Regions from separate parts of the Brevibacillus sp. genome, predicted to be linked through region 1. Evidence: riboswitches for the same ligand, from Rfam matches in the RefSeq annotation. Region 1 holds a riboswitch; each other region holds the start of a gene.
What was found. A riboswitch is a leader RNA that binds a small molecule or an ion and turns the genes downstream of it on or off. The one in region 1 is predicted to bind thiamine pyrophosphate.

Region 1 (4,503 bases):
AATCGTTCACGATTTGCTCACATTTTGCGATGTTTTGACGGAAAGTAACTTTCTCGCTTTTTGCGTGATAAGATAAGAAAATAGATGACGTTCCTTGGGAGGGGAGCCATGAACCAAGCGATTCGATTTGATTATTCCAATGCACGCGGCTTTGTGAGACAGCATGAATGGGAGCAGCTTGCGCCAGCAATCGGGCAGGCGCATGAAATGTTGCACAAAAGAACGGGTCCAGGCAGAGACTATCTTGGCTGGGTAGATTGGCCGAACAAATACGACCGCGTCGAGTATGAGCGGATTCGCCAGGCGGCGGCACGTATCCAGGCTGACTCAGATGTGCTTTTGGTAATTGGAATCGGAGGTTCATATTTAGGAGCGAAAGCTGTACTGGACGTATTGGGCCACAGCTTTTACAACTTGCTGCCGAAGTCGAAGCGGCGATCGCCGGAAATTTATTTTGTCGGCAACAATATTAGTCCGGTGTATATCTCTCATCTGATGGACGTGTTGGAAGGCAAAGACGTCTCCATCAACGTCATCTCCAAATCGGGCACGACGACAGAGCCTGCTATAGCTTTTCGGCTGTTGCGCAATTGGCTGGAAAACAAGTACGGCCGCGAGCAGGCGAAGAAGCGAATTTACATTACGACGGACAAAGCGCGGGGGGCCTTGAAAAAGCTTGCGGAAGATGAGGGCTACGAGAGCTTTGTCATTCCCGATGACATCGGCGGGCGTTTTTCTGTCCTGACAGCAGTCGGACTATTGCCGATCGCCGTGAGCGGCGCCGATATGGATGCCCTGATGAAAGGAGCGCAAGATGCGAGCGAGCGGTACATGGTCATGGATTTGGCCGAAAATCCGTGCTACCAGTATGCGGCGATTCGCAACGCCCTGTACCGCAAAGGCAAAACGGTGGAGCTTCTGGTCAGCTACGAGCCGCAGTTCCGGTTTTTCGCCGAATGGTGGAAACAGCTTTTCGGGGAGTCGGAAGGCAAGGATGGCAAAGGAATTTTTCCCGCCGCTGCCGAATTTTCCACAGACTTGCATTCCTTGGGGCAGTACATACAGGACGGCATGCGACACTTGTTCGAGACAGTGGTAACCGTAAACAAGCCAGCCATCGATGTCACGGTAGAAGAAGACCCGCTTGATGTGGACGGACTGAACTTTTTGTCCGGCAAGCGGATGGGATTTGTCAATAAAAAGGCTTTCGAAGGGACGGTGCTCGCCCACGTGGATGGCGGCGTGCCGAACCTGCTTGTCGAGATGCCAGAGGCGACGGCGTATCACCTCGGGGCCTTGATCTACTTTTTTGAAAAGGCGTGCGGAATCAGCGGCTATTTATTGGGCGTCAATCCGTTTGACCAGCCCGGGGTGGAGGCGTACAAGGCCAACATGTTCGCTCTTTTGGGCAAACCTGGATTCGAGCAGCAGAAAGCGGAATTGGAGGCAAGATTGCGCGATAACAAGACATATTTGACCGTGGAAGAGACAGCAGCGTACTTGGAGCTTCCGGAAACGTTTATTTTGGAAAAGATTCACCAGGGCAAGATTCGCGCTCTGCACGACGGCTACGAGTACGTCATCAACAAGGAACAGTTCAACCATCATATGGAAGAAATGCGCAAGCTCCGCGAGTTCGAGGAGGCAGCGCGCCATGAGACGGTTCCGGAGAGCTACGATGTAAAAGACGAGGATTGAGCGTATAGCATCTTGTCACTGGCGGCCAGGAGGACTATACTTGGTTGGTGAAATGAATATGTAAAGAAGCAACTTGGGGAGTCCTTCACGCGGGGCTGAGAGGATGGAAGCATACGACCGTCGACCCATTGCACCTGATCCGGATCATGCCGGCGCAGGGATACGGTTGCCGGCGAACAGCGCTTTTTTCTTTGGCTATACGGCGTATGAAGCCCACCTTTTCCTGCTTGGGAACGGGTGGGCTTTTTGTATGTTGCCCTGTTCAACTTGGATCAGGAGAGAGATCACAACAGCGAGGAGAGAAAAACGTGGGCGATTGTCTCATAGTGGGTGGAGGAGTTATCGGTTTAAGTCTGGCGTATGAATTGTCGCGCAGAGGGATGGGCGTCACGTTGGTTGAGCAAGGAGAATGGGGCGGACAGGCGTCCTCGGCAGCAGCGGGCATGCTCGCGCCGTTGAAGGAGTTTACAGCGCCCGGTCCCATGCTCGATTTCGGCATGACGTCGCTGGCTTATTATCCGCAGTGGGCGCAAGAGTTGGAGGAGTTTACCGGGGGCGATGTACAGCTCAGCCTGGAGGGGCTGCTCACAGTCGCGCTCGACGATGGTGAGCAAGCACAGTTGGCAGAGAAATTTCGCTGGCAAAAGGACGCGGGGCATAGCGTGCACTTTTTGACGGAAAGGCAGCAATTGGCGGAGGTGGAGCCGCTGTTGACAGACAAAGCGCAGGCAGCGATTTACTCCCCGTACGAGGGGCACATCAACAATCGCATGTTGCTTCGCGCTTTGGTGACAGCGTGCAAGCTGCAAGGAGTTGTGCTGCATTCCGGCTGTGTCGTGAGCGGCATCGCGGTAAAAGGCGGGAAAGTAGTTGGCGTGGACAGCTCGCTCGGGCCGTTGCGCGCCGCGCATACGGTGATCACTTCGGGAGCGTGGGCAGGTGTCATGCTGGACTTGCTGGGTGTGTCGGTTCCGGTGCGTCCGGTTCGCGGTCAGATTGCCGCTGTTTCCTCTGTCGGCATTCCGCTGCGCACCGTCATTTTTGGCACGACGGGATATGTGACGCCGAAAAAAGACGGCAAAATCGTGCTTGGCGCAACAGAAGACGAGAGCGGCTTTCAGCGCGAAGTGACGATGGCGGGGTTAGCCAGCATCCTGAACGGGGTCATGCCGTACGTTCCGGCCTTGCATTCAGCCGCTTTTCTGGAGGCGTGGGGCGGATTGCGGCCAGCTACGGCGGATGGCAAGCCATTGCTTGGGCCTGTACCTGGATGGGAAGGGCTGTCGATTGCCGGAGGGCACTTCCGCAACGGCATTTTGCTCTCGCCCGCCACAGCGAAGTGGATGGCGGACTATCTGGAAAAAGGAGAGCGGGAGCAGCTCGCCCCGTTTTTGCCTGCGCGCTTCGTAACAGAAGAAAACGTCAGCGCACATAAAATGGGCTAGTCTTGCCTGCAAACCGGAACACCTCCCCATGGGCACATGTATATGGTAATAAAGAGCACCAGAAGGGGAGGAGTTTCCATGCAGGATGAAAAAAACCTGTACCAGGCTGACGTCCAGACGGTCAGTCTGATCAAGGATATGCGCGAAAATGTGCACAACATATGCAAAGAACACGTCGAGAAAAAAGTGCGCATTGAAGCGATAGACGGCCAGATTTTTGAAGGCGTGATCGTGGATTTTGACGATCAGAATGTATACGTTGAAGTGGACGACCCGGATGCGGAAGAAAACGACTATGAATATGAAATCGAAGAGGTAGCCAGCCGGAAATCGCCCGGCGACTGGGGAATGCATCAGGATTGGAATCCTTACGGAGGGTATCTCCCCTACGGCGGCTATCAGCCGTACGGCGATGTCAGTCCGTTTAGCAGCAGCAGCCAGCCAAATCGGCGACCTCCAGGGGGGCAAGTCAGTCCGTACTCCGATGACTGCTATCCTTACGCTCCGATGACTCCGTTTGGCAGTCCAGGTCAACCGTTTGGTCAGGTGAGTCCGTTTGGCAGCCCGGGTCAACCGTACGGTCAAATGGCTCCGTTTGGCAGTCCGGGTCAACCGTTTGGCCAAGTGAGTCCGTTCGGCAGCCCGAGTCAACCGTACGGCCAGATGAGACCATTTGGCAGTCCGAGCCAACCGTACGGCCAAGTGAGTCCGTTTGGCAGTCCGAGTCAGCCGTTTGGTCAAGTCAGCCCGTTCGGCAGCCCGAGTTTTCCGTACGGCCAGATGCAGCCGTTCCCGGACGGCAATCCATTTTTTAGTCCGTACGGCGGATTCAACCCGTACATGAGCCCTTATCCGCCTTTCCCGCCGCAGCCATGGTATCCGTTTCCGCCGCCACCACCGCCACCGCCAGTTCCTCCGGCTGCGGTCGTCGTGCCGAAAAGAAGGCGACGTCGTCCTTGCCGCAGAGGCAAAAGAATCATTCCACTCGCTTTGTTTACATTGCTTACGATCGCCCTGCTCTAAAATTGGGAGCATGCAAGCCTCTTTGCCAGCGGGGCTTGTTGTGCGTTTGAAGAGCACGGCTGTGCGAGTACAACCTGCCCTTTTGTCGCACACTATCCATAAAATGTGACGAAGGCAGGAGGATTACCAGATGAAAAAAATACAGAGCAGTCTCCCCGGAACGAAGGCGACGTTCGGCTACTTTCGCGAGTCGCTTGAGCCGCATTTTACGCTGGCTAACTGGGACTATGAGCAAGGCTTTTTTGACCGGACGCTGGATGATCAAAACATGGTCTACCTTCGCTTGCCTGTAAAAGTTTTGCAAGGGGAGCTGGACAGCCCGGATGCGTGGCTGGAG
Region 2 (4,503 bases), on a different contig from region 1:
TCCTGCTCCTGCGCTTGCTGACGGATGTCGTGCGAGATTTTCATGCTGCAAAATTTCGGGCCGCACATCGAGCAAAAGTGCGCAGACTTGGCTGCTTCCGCAGGCAGTGTCTCATCGTGATATTCGCGGGCGCGCTCAGGATCGAGAGACAGGTTGAATTGATCGTTCCAGCGAAATTCGAAGCGGGCTTTGGACAGCGCGTCGTCACGCTGTTTGGCTCGCGGATGTCCTTTGGCCAGGTCGGCTGCATGAGCGGCGATTTTATAGGCGATCAGGCCGTTGCGCACATCTTCCTTGTTCGGCAGTCCCAGGTGCTCTTTGGGTGTCACGTAGCAGAGCATCGCTGTCCCGAACCAGCCAATCATCGCTGCGCCAATCGCAGAGGTAATGTGGTCGTAACCGGGAGCGATATCAGTGGTCAATGGCCCGAGCGTGTAAAAAGGAGCTTCGTGGCACATCTCCAGTTGTTTGTCCATGTTCTCGCGAATCAGGTGCATCGGAACGTGACCAGGCCCTTCAATCATCACCTGCACGTCGTGCTTCCAGGCGATTTTCGTCAGCTCCCCGAGTGTTTCCAGCTCGGCAAACTGCGCTTCGTCATTGGCATCCGCAATCGAGCCGGGGCGCAGACCGTCTCCAAGCGAGACGCTGATGTCGTACGCTTTGAGAATGTGGCAAATTTCTTCAAAGTGGGTGTACAAAAAGTTTTCTTCATGGTGGGCGAGACACCAAGCCGCCAAAATGGAGCCGCCACGCGAGACGATCCCGGTAACGCGTTTTGCCGTCAAAGGAATGTAGCGCAGCAGAACGCCAGCGTGGATGGTGAAGTAATCGACTCCTTGTTCCGCCTGTTCGATCAATGTATCCCGATACACTTCCCAAGTCAGGTCTTCCGCTTTGCCATTGACTTTTTCCAGCGCCTGGTAAATCGGCACGGTACCGATTGGCACGGGGCTGTTGCGGATGATCCATTCACGGGTCGTATGAATGTGCTTTCCGGTCGACAAATCCATGATCGTATCGGCGCCCCAGCGCACGGACCAAATCATTTTCTCCACTTCCTCTTCCATCGAGGAGCTTACGGCCGACGTGCCGATATTGGCGTTGACTTTGACGTGAAAATTCCGCCCGATAATCATCGGCTCCGCTTCCGGATGATTGATGTTGGCCGGAATAATCGCGCGCCCGGCAGCTACTTCGGCTCTGACAAATTCGGGGGTCACTCCTTCGCGAATCGCGATGTATTCCATCTCTGGCGTAATGATCTGCTGGCGGGCGTAGTGAAGCTGGGTGACATTTTTTCCTGGCAAAGCGCGTTTGGGCCGATAGCCTTCGCGCGGAAAAGCTGGCATCGTCACCGCTTTTTCGCTGCTTCTGATTCCGTCGTCAACAAGTTGTGGCTCCCGGCCGACATAGCTTTCCGTATCGCCGCGTTCCTCGATCCACGCTTTGCGCACTAGCGGCAAGCCTTTTTCGATGTCCGCGACATATCCGTCAGCGGTGTATTCGCCGCTCGTGTCGTAGACGCGCAAAGGCGGATTGGGGGTAGGGCCGAACAACCCTTCGCTTGCTTGAAGGGTGATTTCGCGCATCGGCACGCGGATGTCAGGGCGACTGCCGACCTCGTATACTTTGCGGCTTCCGGGAAAAGATGAAATGGATGACATGAAAAAACCTCCTTGGCGTGGTTGCACGAAGCGCGAACCTTGTAGGGAGGCGAAAGAGGCCCGTCGCGAAAAAAACGCCGCATGGGAGCATGCGACGCCAGACGCGAGAGTAGAGAAGCAACGGGTATTTTGCAAAAAGATACACGTCACTTGTCGTGTCATATGGACATTCCTCCGCTGGCATTACCCAGTTCAGGTTCAACGGTCGATGGCACAGTACCATCCTCTCAGCCTGGTGATTTCCAAGCTCCCGTGCTTGTTTGTGGTTGTGATTGCAAGATTAGGATACCGGAGAACGCCAATCGTTGGCAAGAAAAAGTTTCCAACAAAAATTGCCACAGGGCAACACATTTTCCCCCCCTCTATACTCATGAATCGGACTAAAACTGTTTCTGTAGACCCACACGAATCGCGTCTGTTACGATGTAATTCGATCAAAAAGAAACTGCTTTATGACGCTTCGTTCTTGTCTTTTGAGCGAACGGAGTGATTGAGATTTTTGAGGTGATGGAGTGTGGATGTATATTCGGATCTGAAGCAAGGGGAACGGGGCGCGTGGGTCAGTATTATTGCCTATATCTTTTGCTCGGCGTTAAAAATAGGAGTTGCTGTGCTGACGGGATCGGAAGCGTTGATGGCAGATGGCTTGAACAACTCGACAGACGTGGTGGCATCGATTGCGGTCCTGATCGGCCTGCGCATTGCCCGCAAGCCGCCTGACCACGATCACCCGTACGGCCATTTTCGCGCGGAGACGATTTCGGCCTTGGTCGCGTCATTCATCATGCTGTTTGTCGGCTTGCAAGTCGTGACGGAAGCGGTTCCTTCGCTGTTTGATCAAAAAACGACGGCACCGGATTTGCTCGCAGGCTGGACGGCATTGGCGACAGCAGCGATCATGCTGGGCGTGTACCGCTACAACCGTCAGCTCGCTTTGCGAACAAACAGTCAGGCGTTGCTGGCTGCGGCCGCAGACAATCGCTCGGACGCCTTCGTCAGCATCGGGACGTTTGTGGGCGTTGCGGGGGCGCAGTTCCAGCTTTACTGGCTTGACCCGCTGGCTGCGTTGGTAGTCGGAGTCATCATCCTGAAAACAGCGTGGGATATTTTCCGGGAAGCGACCCATCGCTTGACTGACGGCTTTGACGTAGAAGAGTTGGGGGAACTGAAAGAGACGATCTCGTCCATCGCCGGAGTAAAAGATATTAGCGATATTAAAGCGCGTTACCACGGCAGCAGCGTGCTGGTTGACGTCGTGATCCATGTGGAGCCGCACCTTAATGTGGTAGAAAGCCACACCATCACCGAACACATCGAAGAACGCATGAGACGTGTGCACAAAATCAATACCGTTCATATTCATATCGAGCCAGAGCAGCAACTGGTCGAAAAATAAGCAAAAAACCTGTCCGTATCGGGCAGGTTTTTTTGCATGGCGTTACACGGGAGTCGCTTTTTTGCGACGCAGCTTTTTGGTTGTGGTCATCGCCTCGCTTTGCGCTGGCATTTGCTTGGGAGCTGCTGCGGTCGGCTCTGCGGGAGTTGCGCGCTTGCGGCTAGGCTTCGGTTTCGCCGCTGCTGGCGTAGGCTCAGGCTCGATTTTTACCGGATTAGGCGAAGTGCCTGCGGTAGAAGCGAGACTTTCCTTCAACGCTTGCATCAGGTCGATGACATTCGTCCGGGCGACGGTCGGTGCCGTGGCAATCTCCTGGCCTTCCAGCTTTTTCTCGATCATTTTTTGCAGCTCGCTGCGGTATTCGTCCGTATATTTGGCTGGATCGAAAGGAACGGTCATATTGCCGATCAGCTCGGTTGCCATTTTCAGCTCGTTTTCCGCCAAAGCGATGGTCGCCTCTGGCAAGGCAGGCACTTGATTGACTGGCCGTACTTCGTCAGGATAAAAAATCGTTTCCAGCATCATGCAATGCTCATACAGCCGAATGACGGCGAGACTTTGCCGATTGCGCATCGTCACCTGGGCAATCGCGATTTTTCCGGTTTGGCCCATCGCGGCGCGAAGCAGGGCGTACGCTTTTTCCCCTGTGTCCTGAGGAGACAGAAAGTAGCTTTTGTCAAAGTAAACCGGATCGATCTCCGACAAGTCCACAAAATCGAGAATCTCAATAGCTCGGCGGGTTTCGGGGGTGATCGCCTCCAGGTCCTCGTCGTTGATCATGACGAAGTGGCCTTTTTCATACTCGTAGCCGCGAACGATCTCGCTGGCGTCCACTTCCCGCTGGCAGTGCGGGCACATTTTCGTGTATTTGATGGGGGTGTTGCATTCCTTGTGCAGCTGGCGGAAGCGAATATCCCGTTCTTCTGTCGCCGTAAACATGCGAACCGGGATGTTGACCAGGCCGAAGCTGATTGATCCTTTCCAGACGGTGTGCATACGATTCCTCCCGATTCGGTAGTGGCATAAGGCTGGGGCTGGATGCTGCTACGAGGTAAGTGATGAGATGGGTGCGGCCGTTTTGCTTATTGTTTGTAGGCAGCCAGACGAAGCCGCGAGGGAAATGCAGGCGGGAAACATTGACACAGACGAGCTTGCTTTCCATTCCATGAAAAAACCAGCCGATTGCATGGGACGGCTGGTTGCGTTCTTTTTGCCCGATTTTACTGCCCGTGTTTGACGATGTCGGACTGGTCCGCCCGCGATTGCATTTCGCGTGCCGCTTCGCTGCCAGTGCCTGTACGATCCGCGATGGACTGGGCTTTGGCTGCTTTCAGCTTTTGCTCGGACGGTTGTTTTGCTGCCATGTCAATTCCCCCTTTTGGAACATGTGCAAGTAGTATGCGCATGCCGGGAACAAAAAAATACCCCCTCGTCAAATGA
Region 3 (4,503 bases), on a different contig from region 1:
ACGGGTGAAGTGGGCGCCATCAAAATCCTCGGCTGGGAGCGACATCGCGGGAACATCCGCCTGGAATTTATTTGCGGTTTGCGCGCTTTGCGGGATTACACGCGCAAGCAGGCGACTGTCCGCGAACTGGCCAAGCTGCTCGTCACGAGCGAGGCCGAGCTGATCGCCCAGGCGGAGCGTGTTTTGTCCGAGCGCGATTCGCTAAAAGCCAAGCTCGCCGAAGTGGAAAAACAATTGCTTGAGGTCGAGGTGCGAAAACAGCTCGCCACGGCTGAGCGGGAGGGTGGCGCGCGCGTGATCGCCCGTGTGTTCCCGGACAAATCAATCCAGCAATTGCAGCAGTTTGCCCAGTTGATGGTCGCGGAAGCTCCAGATGCCGTCTGCCTGCTCGCGGCTGCAACAGACGACAAAACCCAGCTTGTGTTTGCACGCGGGCAAGAAGTCAATGTCGCCGTGAATCAGCTGATCAAAGACACCTTGCCATTGATTGCCGGAAAAGGCGGCGGCAACCCGGCGATGGCCCAAGGCGGCGGACAGTCCGAGCCGCATGCTGACGAAGTAATTGCCCACGCGCGCAAGCTGCTTGCCCAGCTGCTGGCTTAATACGACGCGCAACCATAACGACAATGCAAGGAGGAGTCTATCATGTTCTGGAATCCCGGAGACAAAGTCCGCGTCAAACAGCGGACAGGAGAATACATCGCCGAAGTGCTGGAAATTCACGATACAAAACTTTTGGTCAAAGTGCTGGCGGTGACGAAGTACCCGCAACAGGGCGATCTGCACACTTCCTATGAAGTAGACGTGCCGCTGTTCCACCAGCGTCCAGCGCTTTCTTATCTGGAAAAATTCATGGCCCCGGTGTCGGCAGTGATGCGTTACAACGGCGAGGTGCCCGAGTACAAAGAATCTGTGCGCATCGCCATGGAGAGCGAGATGGACAAGCTGAGAAAAATGGCGGCTTGGGCACAGCGCTGCCTGACGGAACTGGAAGCAATGCACAAGGAAACCTTTACAAACCCGAAATAGAGTGGTACTGTAATACTCGAACGTAAGACAATTGCATAGGTTTACTACCAAACGGGGGCCGAGCGTCGTTGGCTGAGATTGTAACGAGTGTGTTACTGACCGTTGAACCTGACCTGGGTCATGCCAGCGGAGGAAGAGGTATATGAATCGATTTCACTAGGGCGGTCGTTTGCGAGATTTTTCGCAGAGGATGCGCACCAGTTGATGAGATCAACTCAACCATCCCACGGCGGATGGTTTTTTTATTCCATCTGTCCGTTTGGATACGTATACGGCTTCCACCGTTTGACTGGAGTGACTTCCGGCAGGCGAGGGAAGCCGTTTTTTGTCCCTCGGCAAGTGCCACCAAGAAGGAGGAATACAATGGTTGTTGTGCTGAATGGAAAAACAGCAGAGCTTTCGGCCGAAATCAATACGGTTCGCGCTTTGCTCGCTTCGTATTCCCTGCAAGAGAAAATCGTGGTCGTGGAGCGCAACGGAGAAATTATCGACCGCTCCCTGTATGAACAAACGCCGATTGCCGATGGAGACCGCATCGAAATCGTTCATTTTGTCGGAGGAGGATGATCATCATGGATACTTTGAAAATTGGACCTTACGAGTTTCGCTCCCGTTTGTTGCTCGGGACTGGAAAATTCGCAGACTTGGAAACGCAAGGGAAAGCGGTGGAAGTGTCGGAAGCGGAAATTTTGACGTTCGCCATTCGCCGACTGAATTTGGAAAATCCGCAAGAACCGAACTTTTTGGAACAGCTCGATCTGAAAAAATTCACTCTGCTGCCAAATACAGCAGGAGCCTATACAGCCGAGGAAGCGGTGCGCATCGCCCGCCTGGCGAAAGCGTCCGGCTTGTGCGACATGATCAAGGTAGAGGTCATCGGTGACCCGAAAACATTGCTGCCTGATCCGATCGGCACATTGGAAGCGTCGAAAATTTTGGTCGAGGAAGGCTTCATCGTGTTGACTTACACGAACGACGATCCGATTCTCGCCAAGCGCTTGCAGGATGTAGGCGTTCATGCCGTCATGCCAGGAGCGTCGCCGATCGGTTCTGGCCAGGGAATCGTCAACGAAAACAACTTGCGCTTCATCATCGAGGACGCCAAAGTGCCGATCATCGTCGATGCGGGAATCGGTTCTCCGGCAGATTGCGCGAAAGCAATGGAGCTGGGCGCAGACGGTGTCTTGTTGAATACGGCTGTTGCTCTCGCGGACAATCCGGTTTTGATGGCAGAAGCGATGAAGCTGGGCGTAGAAGCGGGACGCAAAGGCTTTTTGGCAGGACGCATCCCGAAAAAACGTTACGCGCAAGCGAGCAGCCCGGTGGAAGGGATGATTGAGTAGCGTGGATCGTCTGACAGAAGCGGTAGAGTCGATCGCCAATCGCAAGGACGAGCTGTTCGCCCTGTTGGCAAAGCTCGTTTCCCAGCCGACCGTCAGTCCGCCCGCGCGAAACAGCGACGAGGCGCAATCCGTCATCGCAAGCCAGCTTGCAGACATGGGCTTTGCGGTGGATCGCTTCCAGGTTTACCCCGGCGACGACAACGTGGTAGGTCGTCTTTCGGGCCGTGATTCGGCGCGGGCAAACAGCCTGATTGTCAATGGGCATATCGATGTGGCCGAGGTTGGAGACGAAACGGGCTGGACGTATCCGCCCTTTTCGCTGACGCTCGGCGCAGACGGTCGCTTGTACGGACGCGGGGTCGCGGACATGAAGGGCGGGCTCGCTGCGAGTTTGTTCGCCATCCAAATGCTTCGCGAGCATGGCGTCGAGCTGGCAGGCGATCTGCTGTTCCAATCCGTGATCGGAGAGGAAGCCGGAGAGGCGGGGACGCTCGTTGCCATTGAACGCGGCTACCAGGCTGACTACGCAGTCGTCGTCGACACGAGCAACCTGCATATGCAAGGGCAGGGCGGCGTCATCACTGGCTGGATTACGATTGAAAGCCCGACTACGTTGCACGACGGCATGCGGGCACAGACGATCCATGCCGGAGGACGAGTGCGCGGAGCTTCTGCGATTGAGAAAATGATGAAGGTAATCTCGGCTCTGCAAGAGCTGGAGCGCGACTGGGCTGTGATGAAAGCGTATCCCGGTTTTCCTGCCGGCAGCAACACCATCAACCCGGCCGTCATCGAAGGAGGCCGACACGCGGCTTTTATCGCCGACCGTTGCGCCTTGTGGATTACGGTTCACTTTTATCCGAACGAATCATATGAGCAAATGATTGGCGAGATCGAGGATCATATTAGAAGAGCGGCGGCGGCCGATGTGTGGCTGCGGGAACATCCACCCGTGTTTCGCTGGGGCGGTCGCTCCATGATCGAGGAGCGGGGAGAAATTTTCCCTTCCCTGGAGCTGGACGCCAATCATCCGGCACTCGCCCAGTTGCAAGCGGCTTATGAGCGCGAGCTGCACGCGGCCCCCGTCGTGGACATGTCTCCAACGGTCACGGACGCTGGCTGGTTCGCCCATGCCGGAATCCCCGCTGTCCTGTTCGGGCCAGGCGAACTGAAGCATGCGCACGCCGTAGACGAATCGATCGATCCTGACCAGCTCGTCCAGTTTGCCCAGATCATGGCCCGCTTCATCGCCAGTTGGTGCAATACGCCGAAGGAAGCAAAGGAGTGAGGAAGCATGGCGACTTTTACAGACCGTTTGTTGCGCAGTGTGGCTCCGATCTGGGAGCAGGTTCACCAGCATCCGTTTGTTACCGGACTTGGTGACGGGACATTGCCAGTGGACGCATTCAAATTTTACATGAAGCAAGACTACATCTACCTGATCGACTACGCCAAAATGTTTGCGCTCGCAAGCGTGAAAGCATACGATCTGGAAACAAGCGCGCGCTTTGCCGCTTTGCAGGAGTCGACGCTGAACACGGAGATGGAGCTGCACCGCCAATACGCAGCGCGCTTCGGAATTTCCCGCGAGGAGCTGGAAGCGACAGAGCCGTCTTTTGTCATGCTCGGCTATACCAGCTACATGCTGCGTGTCGCGCATCAAGGCTCGCTGGCAGAACTGGTCAGCTCGCTGCTGCCGTGCACGTGGAGCTATTGGGAGATCGGCAAGCGATTGGCCCAGGTCGAAGGGGCAGTCGATCACGAGCTTTATGGCGAGTGGGTGCGCATGTACAGCTCCGATGAGTTCGGGCAGCTGGCAATCTGGCTGCTCGACATCATGAACGAGCTGGCAGAGGGCAAAAACGAGCAGGAGCTGGCGAGACTGGAAGAGTATTTCGTCAATACGTCCAAGATGGAGTACATGTTCTGGGATATGGCCTATAGAGAGGAAATGTGGCCGTGCGCGATCAACTAGCTTTTTCCCAAGTCCGCTTTTCGTACAGCCATACGCCAATTCTCGAAGATTTTGATCTGCGGGTGAAAAAAGGCGAGTTCGTCAGCATGATCGGGCCAAGCGGGATCGGAAAAAGCACGTTGTTCCAGCTGATCGCAGGACTTTTGCAGCCGGATC

Region 2: linked by a shared signal. The riboswitch ahead of thiC (phosphomethylpyrimidine synthase ThiC) and the one ahead of thiO (glycine oxidase ThiO) in region 1 are both predicted to bind thiamine pyrophosphate.
Region 3: linked by a shared signal. The riboswitch ahead of thiS (sulfur carrier protein ThiS) and the one ahead of thiO (glycine oxidase ThiO) in region 1 are both predicted to bind thiamine pyrophosphate.

The regions. Positions count from the first base shown of each region.
Region 1 covers NZ_DOTK01000066.1:67,213-71,715, reverse strand. Annotated here, with positions in the region: partial or broken gene DEP07_RS20175 (glucose-6-phosphate isomerase) at 109-1,458, shown strand; gene DEP07_RS27770 (excisionase family DNA-binding protein) at 1,480-1,698, shown strand; TPP riboswitch at 1,763-1,879, shown strand; gene thiO (glycine oxidase ThiO) at 2,007-3,143, shown strand; gene DEP07_RS20165 (hypothetical protein) at 3,222-4,166, shown strand; gene DEP07_RS20160 (YugN family protein) at 4,297-4,503, shown strand, end outside.
Region 2 covers NZ_DOTK01000034.1:118,671-123,173, forward strand. Annotated here, with positions in the region: gene thiC (phosphomethylpyrimidine synthase ThiC) at 1-1,667, opposite strand, end outside; TPP riboswitch at 1,820-1,931, opposite strand; gene DEP07_RS08720 (cation diffusion facilitator family transporter) at 2,182-3,063, shown strand; gene ku (non-homologous end joining protein Ku) at 3,106-4,059, opposite strand; gene DEP07_RS08730 (hypothetical protein) at 4,284-4,427, opposite strand.
Region 3 covers NZ_DOTK01000060.1:53,718-58,220, forward strand. Annotated here, with positions in the region: gene DEP07_RS18550 (alanyl-tRNA editing protein) at 1-603, shown strand, start outside; gene kapB (sporulation phosphorelay system protein KapB) at 646-1,029, shown strand; TPP riboswitch at 1,071-1,181, shown strand; gene thiS (sulfur carrier protein ThiS) at 1,393-1,596, shown strand; gene DEP07_RS18565 (thiazole synthase) at 1,602-2,372, shown strand; gene DEP07_RS18570 (acetylornithine deacetylase) at 2,365-3,660, shown strand; gene tenA (thiaminase II) at 3,667-4,347, shown strand; gene DEP07_RS18580 (ABC transporter ATP-binding protein) at 4,332-4,503, shown strand, end outside.